Regions from separate parts of the Acidovorax sp. WCS2018Noco2-16 genome, predicted to be linked through region 2. Evidence: riboswitches for the same ligand, from Rfam matches in the RefSeq annotation. Region 2 holds a riboswitch; the other holds the start of a gene.
What was found. A riboswitch is a leader RNA that binds a small molecule or an ion and turns the genes downstream of it on or off. The one in region 2 is predicted to bind glycine.
Positions count from the first base shown of each region.

Region 1: another riboswitch for glycine. It lies ahead of RQI28_RS17230 (D-amino acid dehydrogenase); the one in region 2 lies ahead of gcvT (glycine cleavage system aminomethyltransferase GcvT).

Region 1 covers NZ_JAVTJJ010000011.1:14,036-21,593, reverse strand. Annotated here, with positions in the region: gene RQI28_RS17240 (NAD(P)/FAD-dependent oxidoreductase) at 1-1,223, shown strand, start outside; gene RQI28_RS17235 (peroxidase-related enzyme) at 1,257-2,438, shown strand; glycine riboswitch at 2,608-2,718, shown strand; gene RQI28_RS17230 (D-amino acid dehydrogenase) at 2,809-4,110, shown strand; gene RQI28_RS17225 (FIST N-terminal domain-containing protein) at 4,208-5,494, opposite strand; gene RQI28_RS17220 (PhaM family polyhydroxyalkanoate granule multifunctional regulatory protein) at 5,647-6,561, opposite strand; gene RQI28_RS17215 (HU family DNA-binding protein) at 6,877-7,383, shown strand; gene RQI28_RS17210 (tyrosine-protein phosphatase) at 7,491-7,558, opposite strand, start outside.
Region 2 covers NZ_JAVTJJ010000001.1:571,739-579,296, forward strand. Annotated here, with positions in the region: gene RQI28_RS02540 (anti-sigma factor domain-containing protein) at 1-625, opposite strand, end outside; gene RQI28_RS02545 (sigma-70 family RNA polymerase sigma factor) at 622-1,188, opposite strand; gene RQI28_RS02550 (DUF3455 domain-containing protein) at 1,312-1,899, opposite strand; glycine riboswitch at 2,089-2,187, shown strand; glycine riboswitch at 2,204-2,337, shown strand; gene gcvT (glycine cleavage system aminomethyltransferase GcvT) at 2,397-3,530, shown strand; gene gcvH (glycine cleavage system protein GcvH) at 3,643-4,017, shown strand; gene gcvP (aminomethyl-transferring glycine dehydrogenase) at 4,095-6,983, shown strand.

The DNA.
Region 1 (7,558 bases), on a different contig from region 2:
AAGGCCCCTGGGCCACCACCGCGCGCATGGAAACACTGCGTTCGCCCAAAGAGCTGACCGGGCCCGCGCTGGGCCTGCCATCGCTCACCTTCCGCGCGTGGTTCGAGGCCCAGTTCGGCGCTGCCGCCTGGGCTGCTCTCGACAAGATCCCGCGCCTGCAGTGGATGGACTATTTGCGCTGGTATCGCCGCGTAACGCGGGCCGACGTTCGCAACGGCCATGCCGTCACTGCGGTGCGCCCGCGCAGTGATGGCCTGGTGGAAGTGGATGTGCAGGCACAGGGCAGCACGACGACCTGGTTCGCCCGCCGCGTGGTGCTGGCCACGGGCCGCGACGGCCTGGGCGGGCCGCAGATTCCCGCCTTCATGCAGGGCGTGCACCGCAGCCGTTGGGCGCATTCGTCCGACGCGCTGAACTACGAGCAATTGCGCAACCTGCGCGTGGGCGTCGTAGGTGCGGGTTCGTCCGCCATGGACAGCGCCGCCACCGCACTCGAATGCGGCGCAGCCAGCGTCGACCTGCTGGTGCGCCGCACCGACCTGCCGCGCATCAACAAATCGAAGGGCTCAGGCGTGCCCGGCCTGACGCACGGCCACCATGCGCTGCCGGCCGAATGGAAATGGCGCATTCGACACTACATCAACACCACGCAGGTGCCGCCGCCGCACGGCAGCACGTTGCGCGTGTCGCGCCACGCTAATGCCTTCTTTCACCTGGGCTGCCCGGTGCAGCGAGTGGACGATTTGGGCAGCGAACTACGCGTGACCACTCCGCGCGGCGTTTTTGCACTCGACTTCCTGATCGTCTCCACCGGCTTTGCCATTGACTGGGCACAAAAGCCCGAATATGCGCCGTTCGCACCCCACGTGCGCACGTGGGGCGAACGCTTCCAGCCGCCCGCCGGCGACGAAGACCAGGAACTGACCGACTCTCCGGACCTGGGGGCGGTGTTCGAATTCCGCGAGAAAACGCCCGGCGCCTGCCCCGGCCTGGATCGCATCCATTGCTTTTGCTACCCGGCAGCGCTGTCGCACGGCACGGTGTCAGGTGACATTCCCGCCATCAGCGATGGCGCGCGGCGCCTGGCCACCGGCCTGGCGGGTTTGTTCTACAGCGAAGATGTGGAGCACCACTTCAACGTGCTGCAGGCCTATGCCGAGCCCGAACTGCTGGGCGACGAATGGACGCCCGCAGACACCTCCCTGCGCGTTCTGCCCAACTGAATTCCTGAACGCATCCTTGAACGAATCCTTCCCATGACCGCCATCACCACGCACGACACCATCGACCAGATCGCCGGCCTCTCGCCCGGCAGTGCGGCCCACGCCGTGCGCCATCAGCGGGGCAAGGTCGCCACCGCCACGCAGGGCTGCGAAGACGCGCTGCTCGGCCCCGACCTGCCCGGTGGCCTCACACAGGCCGAGCGCCTGGCCGTGGCCCACGATATCGCCAGAGTCAGCGGCCTGCCTGCGCTGGCCGCGCACTACCGAGCTGCACTGGAGCCCCTGCGCCCCACACCCGCGTTGCAGGCGCTCATCGAGACGCCCGACGCCGCCATCGCCGACACGCGCCTGCAGGCCATCGTCCACTTCGCGCGCACGCTCGCCACACAGCCGGCGCAGAGCGACCAGGCCGCCCTGCTGGCGCTGCCGGCTGCGGGCCTGTCCGTGCCCGACACGGTGCTGCTGGCGCAGTTGATCGGCTTCGTCACCTACCAGTTGCGCCTGGTGGCTGGCGTGGCCGCATTGTCGCAATTGGGTGATGCCGGCACCGCGCCCGCATTGACAGCAACGCCCGTGCAAGCGGCCGACGCCGCGCCCTTCGTGCACCCCGCCAACCTGCCCGCCCCCGGCGAGCCGCTGCGGCTGAACGGCTACACCAGCGAGACACTGGACTGGAAAAGCTGGCTGCCCGTGCTCGACGTGGCATCGGCCAGCGAAGAGCAGAACGCCGTGCTCGACCTGTCGCACCCGAAGGCCCGCACGTCCGACTTCTACCTGCTGCTGGCGCACCAGCCGCGCGTGCTGTCGGAGCGCTCGCAGGCCTTCAACGCCATCATGTACGCGCCAGGCGGGCTGGCACGCGCCGATCGCGAAGTGGCGGCCACGGTGGTTTCGCGCGTCAACGGTTGCGTGTACTGCGCGTCGGTGCATGCCCAGCGCTTCGAGCAGCTCGCCAAGCGCAACGACGTGATGGCGCAGATCTTCACCGACCCCGACACCGCCGGCACCAACGCCCGTGAACGTGCCATCGGCCAGGCCAGCGCGGCCCTGACGCGCGCGCCGGGCACTTTCAGCGCGCAGCACCTGCAGCCGCTACGGGGTGCCGGCCTGTCAGACCTGGAGATCCTCGACGCACTGCATGCCGCCGCCCTGTTCGCCTGGGCCAACCGGCTGATGCTGAATCTGGGCGAAGCGGTGTTTCCCAGCCCGCAGTGATGCAGCGCTGAAGCCGCACTGACGCGCCGCCGCTACGCCGCACTGTTGTGCGCGGCGCGCCTTCGCGGTTACCATGCCACCCGCAGGAGAGCGAACGGCCACGCACAGCGGGCCGCTCCACCGAAGGCGCAAACTCCCATACACGCTCAGGTTCCGTACTGCACCATTATCAAAGCCGTCTGGAGAGCCGCCATGCAAGCCATGGCGCACCGAAGGAGCAAACCCCGCGCCATGTTGGCGCAGGGTGAATCTCTCAGGTACCAAGGACAGGGGGAGCGGCAGCTGGGCTCACGTACGCCTGCTGCACGCTATAAATTCAATAGCTGCCCGCGCCCGTATTCCCAGCGCTTGAACCCTCAAAGGCTTCAACATGCGCGTGATCGTTCTCGGCGCCGGCTTGCTCGGCACCACCTCCGCTTATTTCCTGCAACAGCTCGGCCACGACGTGACCGTGATCGACCGCCAGGCCGCGCCCGGCGCGGAAACCAGCTTCGCCAACGGCGGGCAGATCTCGGTCAGCCACGCCGAGCCCTGGGCCAACCCCAGCGCGCCGCTGAAGGTGCTGCAATGGCTGGGCCGCGAAGATGCGCCTTTGCTGTTTCGCCTGCGGGGCGACATGCGCCAGTGGCTCTGGGGATTGCAGTTCTTGCGCGAATGCACGCCGGCGCGCACGCGCCACAACATCGAGCAGATCGTGAGCCTGGGCACGTACAGCCGCGAGACACTGCAGCAGCTGCGCCGCGACACGAACATCCAGTACGACCAGCGCACGCAGGGCATCCTGCACTTCTACACCAGCCAGAAAGAATTCGAAGGCGCCCTGGCACCCGCCGAGCAGATGCGTGCCTTGGGCTGCGAGCGCCGCGTGGTCAGCGCCGACGAGGCCGTGCGGCTGGAGCCCGCCCTCGCTCACATGCGCCCGCAGCTAGCCGGCGCCACCTACACGGCTGAAGACGAATCGGGCGACGCCAACACCTTCACGCGCGAACTGGCACGGCTGGCGGAGGCGGCAGGCGTTCAATTCCGCCTGGGCTGCCACATCACCGCGCTGCGCACGGTCGGTGGCGCCATCGATCATGTGGAGATCACCAACGCCGACGGCCGCTTCGAGCGCGTGCGCGCCGACGCCTACGTGATGGCCATGGGTTCGTTCAGCCCGCTGCTGGCCGAGCCGCTGGGCATTCGGCTGCCGATCTACCCTGCCAAGGGCTATTCGGTGACCATGCCGGTGCGCGACGCTGCAGCGGCCTACGAGGTGAGCCTGACGGACGACGAATACAAGCTGGTCTTCTCGCGCTACACCAGCGAGCGCGGCGACAGGTTGCGCATCGCCGGCACGGCCGAGCTGAACGGCTACGGGCGCGACTTGAACCCCGTGCGCTACGACGCCATCGTGCGCCGCGTGGAGCAGCTCTTTCCTGGCGCGGGCGATGCCGCCCAGGCCCAGTTCTGGACCGGCCTGCGCCCGGCCACGCCGAGCAACGTGCCGCTGATCGGCAAGACGAAGATCGGCAACCTGTTCTTGAACACGGGCCACGGCACGCTGGGCTGGACGCATGCGTGCGGCTCGGGCAAGTCGATCGCGCGCATCGTGAGCGGGCTGGCGCCGGAGCTGGACTTCGCTTTCGCCGGCATGCCGCCGGCACCTGCGCCGCAATGGCAGCCGGCGTAAGGCCCACGTATTTTTGCTATTAATTTAATAGCATTTAGCGCTTATTGGATAAGCGCTAGAGCCCTATTTCATTCAAAACCGAGATGAAGAGGATCGATCAGTGGATCGCTTCGTCGATGAACACTGTGAGCACGCCGGTGTAGCCGTACAGCCGGTGGTGCGCGATCTCGCCTGCGGCGAAGAAGCCCACCAGCGGCACGTCGCCCAGCGCGTGCCGCACGATCTGTAGCTCCGCGCTCGGGCCGCCAAAGTGCGGCCCGCCGCGCCCTGAACAGCTGACGTAGATGGCGCCCAGAATCTGCCGCTGCGGGTCTTGCCGTTGCAGCCCGCCGTCTATGGCCGATGCCTGCGCCAGCGCGTCTTCGTCCTGCGTTTCGGGCGACAGCTCTTCGCGGATTTCGGCACACACGCGCATCAGGTCGGCGCGCGCCGCATTCACGTTGCGCTGGCAGAACGCCAGCCGCATGCCGGGCTCCACCCGGTCGGCCAGGGCCACGCCGCGCCGCGTGGCGTCCAGCCCAACGATGTGGCGCACCCGCACGTCGGTGCCGAAGTGCCCGGTGCGGCCCAGCGGCTGCGTGCCCTCATCCACCAGCCCGGCCAGCGTGGCACGCACGGTGCGCAGGGCGGGTTGCGGATCGCCGTCGAGCGAGATGTTCAGCGTGTCCAGCAGCGCATCAAGCGCGGGCTCATGGTTCAACTCCAGCGCCACGTTGTCGTGCGCCGCCGTCACCGTCATCAACGGCCCGATGGGCTGGCAGCCTTGCGTAACGCGCGAGAGCAGCGGCACGCCAGCGCCAAAGGCCACGCCCGACAGTCCGCCGTCGAACACGCCGCCGGCAGCGCCCTGGCCGGCGATGTTGCCGTTGCCGCCCACGGCGAACTGCACGCTCGGGCCCCGGCTGGCCACCAGGCCGCCGAAGAGATAGCCGGTGGCCGTGCGGTCTGCCACCTCGTTGATCAGCTCGGCCAGCTCGGGCGTGCCGCCGTCGGCATGCACCAGCGCCGTATGTGCCTCAAAGCCGCCCGTGGCCGCACCACTGTGCGCCAGCGGCGCCACGCCGGAGAACACGCGGTATTGGTCTGCGGGCAGATCCAGCAGCATCACCGACAGCGCCGGCTCGTCGAAGTATTCGGCGTTGTTGGCAGCCACGCCCACGCCCACGGTGCCGCTCCAGTCGGTCACCTCGGGCAGTTCGGCGGAAAGAAAGTCGAGCAGTTCAACCGCATCGCCCGCGTAATGGTCGGTGATGTAGAGCAGGCCCAGCGCGGGCGCAGAGGCGTATTGCGGCAAAGCCATCTGCGCACGCAGTTGCGCCAGCACCAGCGCGGTGGCCATTCGCCATTGCGGATGGGTGGCGTGCCCGTGGGGAAAGAGTGGCATGGTTTGAAGTCCGGGGATGGCGGGCAGATCGCGGAAGGGTGAGCCGCCCTGTCCCTATAAGCGCGCCGCTGATCCAGGCGCGGCACATGAAGGCGAGTCGATGAAGCGATGACAACGCGCGGACGCTGCCGCGCGCGTCAGCAGGCAACGCGTCAGCGTGCAGGCCGGGTGCGCGCGGCGCGCGAAGGAGTGGGCTTCTTGGCAGGGGTTTTTGCTGCAGCCTTCGCCGGTGTCTTTGCTGCGCTTTTCTTTGCGGCGGTCTTTGCGGCCACCTTCGGTGCAGCCTTCTTGGCCGGAGCCTTGGCCGCGCTCGGCTTCTTGGGCGCGGCGGCCGAAGCGGTCTTGCGGGTCACGTCCTGCACGCCTTGCAGCCCTTGCGCAGCCAGTTGCGACGCCACGCCTGTCGCCGTCTTCACGGCTTCAGCGGCCATGTCGCGGGTGGCGTCCAGCGCGCTCTGGTGCTGTGCGACGTCTTTCAGCGCATGCGTGGCGATCTGCTGGAACTGCGTGCTCAAGGCTGTCCACCATTGCATCGGGTCGACCACGCCCGCCGCTGCGCCAGCGGCGCTCGATGCACCGGCGCCGGCCTCGTCCGCAGGGCCAGCGTTCGGGTCTTCATCGCTGCCGTGGTCGTCCTGGTCATCCGGCGCCGGCCCGGGTTCAGGCGCGGCAGCGCGGGAAGCGGGTGGCGCAGCGGTGAAGAAAGATGAAGCAGAGGTAGCAGACGCAGCCGGTGCATCCGCTGCGGCCTGTGGCTTGGGCGTGAACGCATTGGCCAGGTCGCCCATGGCCACGTTCATGCCTTTGAGCGTGGCTAGCGTCATCTTCTGCACTTCCAGCGCCTGCACGGTGGCCGTGAGCGCGCGCGAATTCTGGTCCAGCCAGAACTGCACGGCCTTCAATTCCTCGATGCGCTTTTCCAGCTCTTCTTCGTTGACGGTGGGCGCCACCCAGCTCGACATGCCGGGCATCGCGGGCACGCCAGCGGTCGAATTCTTCGCCAGGTTTTGCAGGAAGTCGAACCCCGGAACGAAGCGTCCGAAGCCAAAGGGAGAGTTGTCGCTCATGGTCATTCCTTCGCAGGATGTTGTCTCGGTTGGTGGCGCGGGGCACGGCCTGCTGCGCCCGCGTGCCAGCAGCTTAACGCCAACACTCAAGCCCTCCAAACGTGTGCACCCGCTTGCTGCAGCGGCCCAAAAGCACGTCGCCATGCGGGTTTCAGGCCCATTTGGCCCGCGCGCGCCGCACCACGCCGAGCAAACGCCCTAGAATCCGCCGACCAGCCTCGCTGGAATGTCGTGTTCACTTCCATCAAGAGATAAATCAACACCATGGCAACTGCAAAGAAAACCACCGCGCCTGCAAAGAAGGCCGCTGCTCCTGTGGCCAAGAAGGCTGCAGCTCCCGTAGCAAAGAAGGCCGCCGCTCCGGCCGCCAAGAAGGCCGCAGCGCCTGTGGCCAAAAAGGCCGCAGCACCTGCAGCCAAGAAGGCTGCCGTGCCTGCGAAGAAGGCTGCCGCCCCGGCCAAGAAGGCTGCTGCAGCGCCCGCTGCCAAGGCTGTGCCCGCTGCGTTGAAGCCCGTGAAGGACGCCTTCAACAAGACGTCGCTGGTGGCTCACTTGGCTGCACAAGCTGGCGTGGAACCCAAGGCTGTCAAGGCTGTGCTGACCGCACTGGAAGGCGCCATCCTGGGCTCCGTGCACAAGAAGGGCTCCGGCGAGTTCACGCTGCCCGGCCTGCTGAAGATCGGCCTGCAACAAGTGCCAGCCAAGAAGAAGCGCTTCGGCAAGGACCCATTCACGGGCCAGGAACGCTGGTTCCCCGCCAAGCCTTCGGCCGTCAAGATCAAGACCCGTGCGCTGAAGAAGCTCAAGGACGCGACGATCTGATCGCCTGCTGCTGACGCCGTCTTCGCGCGGCTTGGCAGCACGTGAGCTCAGAAAGCAGAAAGCCGGCTCACGCCGGCTTTCTGCTTTCTGAGCGCCAGGCGGGGGCGTCAGGCCTGCAAGTACAGCGCCGCCAGCCGCTCGCGCTGCGCGGGTCCCACGCCCAGTCCCTGCGCCA
Region 2 (7,558 bases):
CCTTGACCGACTCGCCCGGCTGCACCAGGCCCAGGGACTTCGGCCCGGACCACTGATCGGCCTTGGTCCAGAACTGCAGCGATTTGCCTTGCGGCACCGGCGTGTTGGCCAGCGGTGTCAGCTGCAGCTGATTGGACGTGGCGGCGGCCTGCACCACCCAGCCGGGCGATGTGCCGCCCGGTGCCACCAGCACCACCATGTATTGCGGTGCCCCGGCGCCGCCCGGCACGCCCATGCGTGTGACCAGCACGGCCGCCAGCACCGCAGCGGCGGCGAAACCGCCGCCGGCCAGCCCGCGCCACAGCCGCAGGTCGTTCCACCAGGACGCCAAGGCCGATGGCGCCGCAGGTGCCTGCACGCGCACATCGGCACGTGACCAGCCCAGGCTGCGCTCGATGCGCGGCCACAGGGCGGCCGATGGCTCCACGGCGGGCGCCAGCGCGGTCAACGGGTGCAGGCGCTCTTCCCAGGCCTGCACGGCCTGGCGCAGCTCGGGATCGCGCGGCAGGCGGTCCTGCACTTCGAGGCGGCCGGCCAAGGGCAGCGTGCCCAGCACGTAGGCACTGGCCAGCGTGTCGATGTCGCCCGAGGGGTCTGATGTTGAATTCGTCGATGGGCTCGTCATGCCATGCACTCCCGCAGCGCGCGCATGCCGCGCTGTATCCAGGCCTTCACGGTGCCCAGTGGCGTCTGCGTACGCTCGGCGATCTCGCCGTGCGAGCAGCCTTCCACGTAAGCCAGCACGATGCAGTCGCGCCGTGCGGGCTCCAGGCGGCCCAGACAAGTGTCGAGCTTGCCCAGGTCGGCACCCAGTTCATAAGGGTCAATCCGGCTGCGGTAGCTCTCCAGCGCAGCCTGATCGTCGATGGCCTCCATGGCCTCTTCGTCGATACGCACGTCGCGCACGTTGCCGCGCGCCACATTCAGCGCCGCATGGCGCACCACGCTGTAGATCCAGCCCCGCCCCGCGCCGCGACCGGCATCGAAGCTGGCGGCACGCTGCCAGATGCTGAGGAAGGCGTCATGCAGCACGTCCTCGGCCTGGGCGCGTTCGCGCACGATGCGCAGGGCTACGCCCAGCAGGTAGCGGCCGTCGCGCTGATAGATGCGCTGCAGGGCCTGGTGGTCGCCGCGGGCACAGGCCCCGATGGCGGCGTCGTAGTCGAAGGGGTCGGCTGCTGCGTTCAAGGGCGGAGGTGGCGGGTTGAAGATGCGGCATGGTAGTGCATCGCACCATCAAGCCGCACGGTCGCGCCGCCCCCGGGGCGGCGTGGGTTTTCACGCCCACTCGACCCCTTGAACCACCCGCTTTTAGGCGGCCTTGTAGAAGATGTAGTCGGCCTGGTACGGCACGGTGGTCTTCTGGCCCTTGTTCGCGGCGGTACAGGCCATGTTCGCAGGGGCCACGCCGCCGGTCAGGGCCACGCGCTGGATGTAGGTCACGCCGGTCAGTGCGCCGCTGCCCATGGCAGGGTTGGCCTTGACGAGCTGGTAAGGCAGTGCGCCGGCGGTCGAAGGTGCCACGGCCAGTTGCGTTGCCGTCAGCTTGGAGCCGTCGTTCGCTTCCCAGGTGGCCGGTGGGCCGTAGTACTTGCCCACTTGCTTGCCACTGCGGTCGAGCAGCTTGGCGTCAGGGCCGGCGAACGTCCATTCGACCTGGCCGGGTGCATTGGCCTTGTCCTTGCATTCATAGGTGATGTCACCCTTGCCCACGGTTTCCCATGCCACCTTGTTGCCGGCGGGCACCTGGATGGATGCGGGCAGGCTGGCTTGGGAGAAAGTCATCATGCCGGATGCGGTGGTGGACGAAGAAGACATCGAACCGCAAGCGGCCAGCAGTGCGACGGCGGACACGGTGCCTGCCAGGGCGGCGATGCGGGAAGGACGGATGTTGCGCATAGGGTGCTCCTTTGAATGAATGATCAGTTGAGTGACTGACAGGCCCTTGTGTTCTCACGGGTCTGCCCAGGCTCTACACGTCAGCACGCGTTTTGGATGCACCTTCGGATGCAACAAGTTGCAACATGACCGATGCAGGGAATGCCGAGGCTGCAAGGCCGCCCGGGCCAAGGCGCGCCGCTATACTCCGGCCACTCGTCAGGAGAGAGCCGCCGCAACTTGCGGCAGCCGCCGAAGGCGCAGGGTTTCATCGCCCGAACGCTCAGGCAAAAGGACTGACAGGAACGCCCGCAGGGATGCAGGCGTTTCCCCAGCTGGAGAGAGGCTGCCGCCCACATCGGCAGGCAGCCCACCGAAGGAGCAAACCCCGCCGCAGCGCCGACCTTGTCGGCCACCGGCACGGTGAATCTCTCAGGTAAAGCGGACAGCGGGGCACATGCCGCGGCCAGCCATCAGGGCGGGCCGCTTCACTGCTTGCCCCCTGGAGAGTTCCGCCCATGTCGTCCCCCGCGCCCGCCGCCCTGCTGACCACCCCGCTCAACGCACTGCACCTGGAACTCGGCGCCCGCATGGTGCCCTTCGCCGGCTATTCCATGCCGGTGCAGTACCCCGCAGGCCTGATGGCCGAACACCACCACACGCGCACCGCCGCCGGCCTGTTCGACGTATCGCACATGGGCCAGTTGCGCCTCGTGGGGCCCGATGCCGCCGCCGCTTTTGAAACGCTGGTGCCGGTGGATGTGGTAGGGCTGGGCGTCGGCAAGCAGCGCTACGGCCTGCTGCTGAACGACGAGGGCGGCATCATCGACGACCTGATGTTCGTGAACCGGGGCAACGACCTGTTCGTCATCGTCAACGGCGCCTGCAAGGCGGGCGACATCGCGCACATCCAGTCGCGCATCGGCCACCTGTGCCAGGTGCAGCCGCTGCCCGACCAGGCGCTGCTGGCGCTGCAGGGTCCGCAGGCCGCCACGGCGCTGGGCCGCCTGGCGCCCGAGGTGTTGTCGCTGGTGTTCATGACGGGCGGGGCCTTCACCGTGGCCGGCTGCGACTGCTTCATCACCCGCAGCGGCTACACGGGCGAAGACGGCTTCGAGATATCCGTGCCCGCTACCCAGGCCGAGACGCTGGCTCGCGCGCTGCTGGCCCAGCCGGAAGTGCAACCCATTGGCCTGGGCGCGCGCAATTCGTTGCGGCTGGAAGCGGGCCTGTGCCTCTACGGCAACGACATCGACACCACCACCACGCCGCCCGAAGCCGCCCTGAACTGGGCCATCCAGAAGGTGCGCCGCACCGGGGGCGCGCGTGCCGGCGGCTTTCCGGGCGCAGGCCGGGTGCTGGCGCAGATCGACGACCCCGCGCTGCTGACCCGCAAACGCGTGGGCCTGGTGGCGCTGGAGCGCGTGCCGGTGCGCGAGCACACCGAGCTGCAGTCTGCAGAAGGCCAGCGCATCGGCGAAGTGACCAGCGGACTGCTCGGCCCCACGGTAGACCGGCCGGTGGCCATGGGCTACGTGGCGCCCGCCTTCGCCGCCGTGGGCAGCCGCGTCAACGCGCTGGTGCGGGGCAAGGCCGTGCCCATGGAAGTCGTCGCCCTGCCCTTCACGCCCGCGCGCTACCACCGCGGCTGATGGCCTGCGCTGCGGCCCGCCGCCAGGTGGCTGGCCGGGCTACAGTTACAGCTGACATCGGCGTCAATCTTTTTCCTCAAGTCTTTCACCTTTTTCTTTTCTGGAGTGCCCCATGACCGTCAAGTTTTCCAAGGACCACGAGTGGGTCGATACCGCTAGCCACGAAGCCGCCGTGGTTGGCATCACCGTGCATGCGCAGGACGCGCTGGGCGACGTGGTTTTCGTGGACCTGCCCGAAGTGGGCAAGACGTTCGCGCAAGGCGAAGTGGCCGGCGTGGTCGAGTCCGTCAAGGCCGCGGCCGACGTGTACATGCCCGTGTCGGGCGAAATCATCGAAGTGAACGAAGCGCTGCGCGCCGACCCGTCGCTGGCCAACAGCGACCCGCTGGGCACAGGCTGGTTCTTCAAGGTGCGCGCCTCCGACAAGGCCCAGTTCGACGCCCTGATGGACGAGCCGGCCTATACCGAGTTCGCCAAGAGCGCCTGACCGCGCACTGCCCTCCCTCGCGCCCGGCCACCACCGGGCGCGGCCGTTTTTTCGCCCCTGACTGACTGCCGCCGCCGATGACCACCGCCCTGCCCTCGCTCTCCGCGCTGGAGAACGCCACTGAATTCCAGCCCCGCCACATCGGCATCGATGCGGCCGATGAAGCGCACATGCTCTCCGTGATCGGCGAGGCCTCGCGCCGCGCGCTCATCGACGGCATCGTGCCGCGCTCCATCGCCCGCGCCAGGCCCATGCAGTTGCCGGCCGCCGTCACCGAAGCGGCCGCGCTCGCCGAGCTGAAGGCGCTGGCGGGCAAGAACCGCGTGCTGCGCAGCTTCATCGGCCAGGGCTACTACGGCACGCACACGCCGGGCGTCATCCTGCGCAACATTCTGGAAAACCCCGCCTGGTACACGGCCTACACGCCCTACCAGGCCGAGATCAGCCAGGGCCGCATGGAAGCACTGGTCAACTTTCAAACCATGGTGTGCGACCTCACGGCCATGCCGATCGCCAACGCGTCCATGCTTGACGAGGCCACCGCTGCCGCCGAGGCCATGACGCTGGCCAAGCGCTCGGTCAAGTCGAAAAGCACGCGCTTCATCGTGGCGGGCGACGCGCATCCGCAGACCATCGAGGTGATCAAGACGCGCGCCGCGCCGCTGGGCATCGAAGTGGTGCTGGCCAACTCTCTCGAGGAATGGAATGCAGCGCTCGACGGCGACTATTTCGCCGTGCTGGCGCAGTACCCCGCCACCAGCGGCCGCATCGACGACTTGAAGGACGACACGGCCAAGGTGCATGCCAAAGGCGCCGCCTTCATCGCAGCAGCCGACCTGCTCGCCTTGACCCTGATCACGCCGCCCGGTGAATGGGGCGCCGACATCGTCGTGGGCACGACCCAGCGTTTTGGCATGCCCATGGGCGCGGGTGGCCCGCACGCCGCCTTCATGGCTTGCCGCGACGAATACAAGCGGTCGTTGCCCGGCCGCCTCGTCGGCGTGAGTGTGGATGCGCACGGCAAACCCGCCTATCGCCTGGCGCTGCAGACGCGCGAGCAGCACATCCGCCGCGAAAAGGCCACCTCCAACATCTGCACGGCGCAGGTGCTGCCGGCCGTTGTCGCCAGCATGTACGCCGTGTACCACGGCCCCGAGGGCCTCACGCGCATCGCACAGCGTGTTGCCGCCTACACCGCCATCCTGGCCAAAGGGCTGGAGCAACTGGGCGCGCCACTGCGCCCGCAGGCGGTCTTCGACACCCTGTCGCTCAAGACGGATGGCGCTACCAAAACCATAGCTGCCAGAGCAGTATCCATGGGCGCCAACCTGCGAATTCACTTTGACAATTACCTGTGCATCTCGCTGGACGAGACCACCACGCGTGCTGACGTGGAGTTGCTGTGGAAGGTCTTCGCGCAAGAAGGCCAGGCCCTGCCCCGTTTTGCCGATTTCGAGCAGGGCGTGGAGCCGCTCATTCCCGCCGCGCTGCGCCGCAGCAGCGCCTTCATGACGCACCCGGTGTTCAACACCCACCACAGCGAAACCGGCATGCTGCGCTACATACGCCAGCTGTCCGACAAAGACCTGGCGCTGGACCGCACCATGATTCCGCTGGGCTCTTGCACCATGAAGCTCAACGCCACCAGCGAGATGATCCCCATCACCTGGCCTGAATTCGCGCAGGTGCACCCGTTCGCGCCGGCCGACCAGTTGCAGGGCTATGCCGAGCTGGATGAGCAACTGCGCGCCTGGCTGTGCGAGGCCACCGGGTACGCCGGCATCAGCCTGCAGCCCAACGCGGGCAGCCAGGGCGAATACGCCGGGCTGCTGGCTATTCGCGCCTATCACCAGGCGCAGGGCCAGGGCCACCGCGACATCTGCCTGATCCCGAGCAGCGCCCACGGCACCAACCCCGCCAGCGCGCAGATGGTGGGCATGCAGGTGGTCGTGACCGCCTGCGACGCGAATGGCAACGTCGATCTGGCCGACCTGCGCGCCAAGTGCGAGCAGCACAGCGAGCGCCTGGCCTGCGTGATGATCACCTACCCCAGCACGCACGGCGTGTTCGAGACGCAGGTCAAGGAGCTCTGCCAGTTGGTCCACCAACACGGCGGCCGTGTATACGTGGACGGCGCCAACATGAACGCCCTGGTGGGCGTGGCCGCGCCCGGTGAATTCGGCGGCGATGTGAGCCACCTGAACCTGCACAAGACCTTCTGCATTCCGCACGGCGGTGGCGGCCCGGGCGTCGGCCCGGTGTGCGTGGTGCAAGACCTGGTGCCGTACCTGCCGCGCCATGCATCGGCCGGTGTGCCAGGGGGAGTGGGCGCCGTCAGCGCGGCCCCCCTGGGCAATGCCGCCGTGCTGCCCATCAGCTGGATGTACATCCGCATGATGGGCGCCGACGGCCTGCAGGCCGCCACCGAAACCGCCATCCTCAGCGCCAACTACATCAGCGCGCGCCTGAAGAGCCACTACCCCACCCTGTACGCATCGGCCAACGGCCACGTCGCGCACGAATGCATCCTGGACCTGCGTGGCTTCAAGGACACCAGCGGCGTGATGGCCGAAGACGTCGCCAAGCGGCTGATCGACTACGGCTTTCACGCGCCCACGCTGTCCTTCCCCGTGCCCAACACGCTGATGGTGGAACCCACCGAGAGCGAAACACTGGTCGAGCTGGACCGCTTCATCGACGCGATGATCGCCATCCGCGAAGAGATTCGCCAGATCGAAAACGGCGCCTGGCCACAGGGCGACAACCCGCTGAAGAACGCACCGCATACGGCGGAAAGCCTGTTGGCTGCCGACTGGGCCCGGGCCTATAGCCGGGAAACTGCAGCGTTCCCGGTGCCTGCGCTGCGCCAGGCCAAATACTGGGCTCCCGTGGGGCGCGTAGACAACGTTTATGGGGACAGGAATCTGTTTTGCAGCTGTGTGCCGGTGAGTGAGTTGGCGGCTTAGCAATACTGCGGGTGCATCATGCACCGCGTGGGCAGGGCTACGATTTAAAAAACAAAAGCCTGGATGACCAGGCTTTTGTTCTTTTGGGGCAATAAGCAATGGGTTTTCAGGCCTGAAAGCGAAAGCCTGCGGTAAGCTACTGTAGTCACAGAAGCTGGTATGCAGGCGCGTTACGGTCTGGGCTGCAGTCATCTCGGTCGCCGCACAATCCGCAGATTTTTAGGTTTGCCTGAGAAATATGTCAACCGATCTGAACCTTGAAGAGCTGATGGCTCGGCACGCAGCGGGGTTGGCTGAACAAGCCAACGCCAAGCTGGCGAATGCAAGCGCTCAGATTGCAAAGATCACAACGCAGCGACGAAAGGATTTGCCTTAGACGCCAGTTCATTCGAGTACACCCCAATCACAGGGGTAGTTGCAACCGCATCTGGGCTTGCAAAAGCGCTCCTCGGATCAATGCAAACTGAGCGAGACGGACTACTTTCGTTTGGAGATCTCGCTACACGGTTGCCTCCAATTAAGTTCCAGCCTGGCTACTTTGTAGGAAGCGATTTCATGCTGATGGCACATTCGTG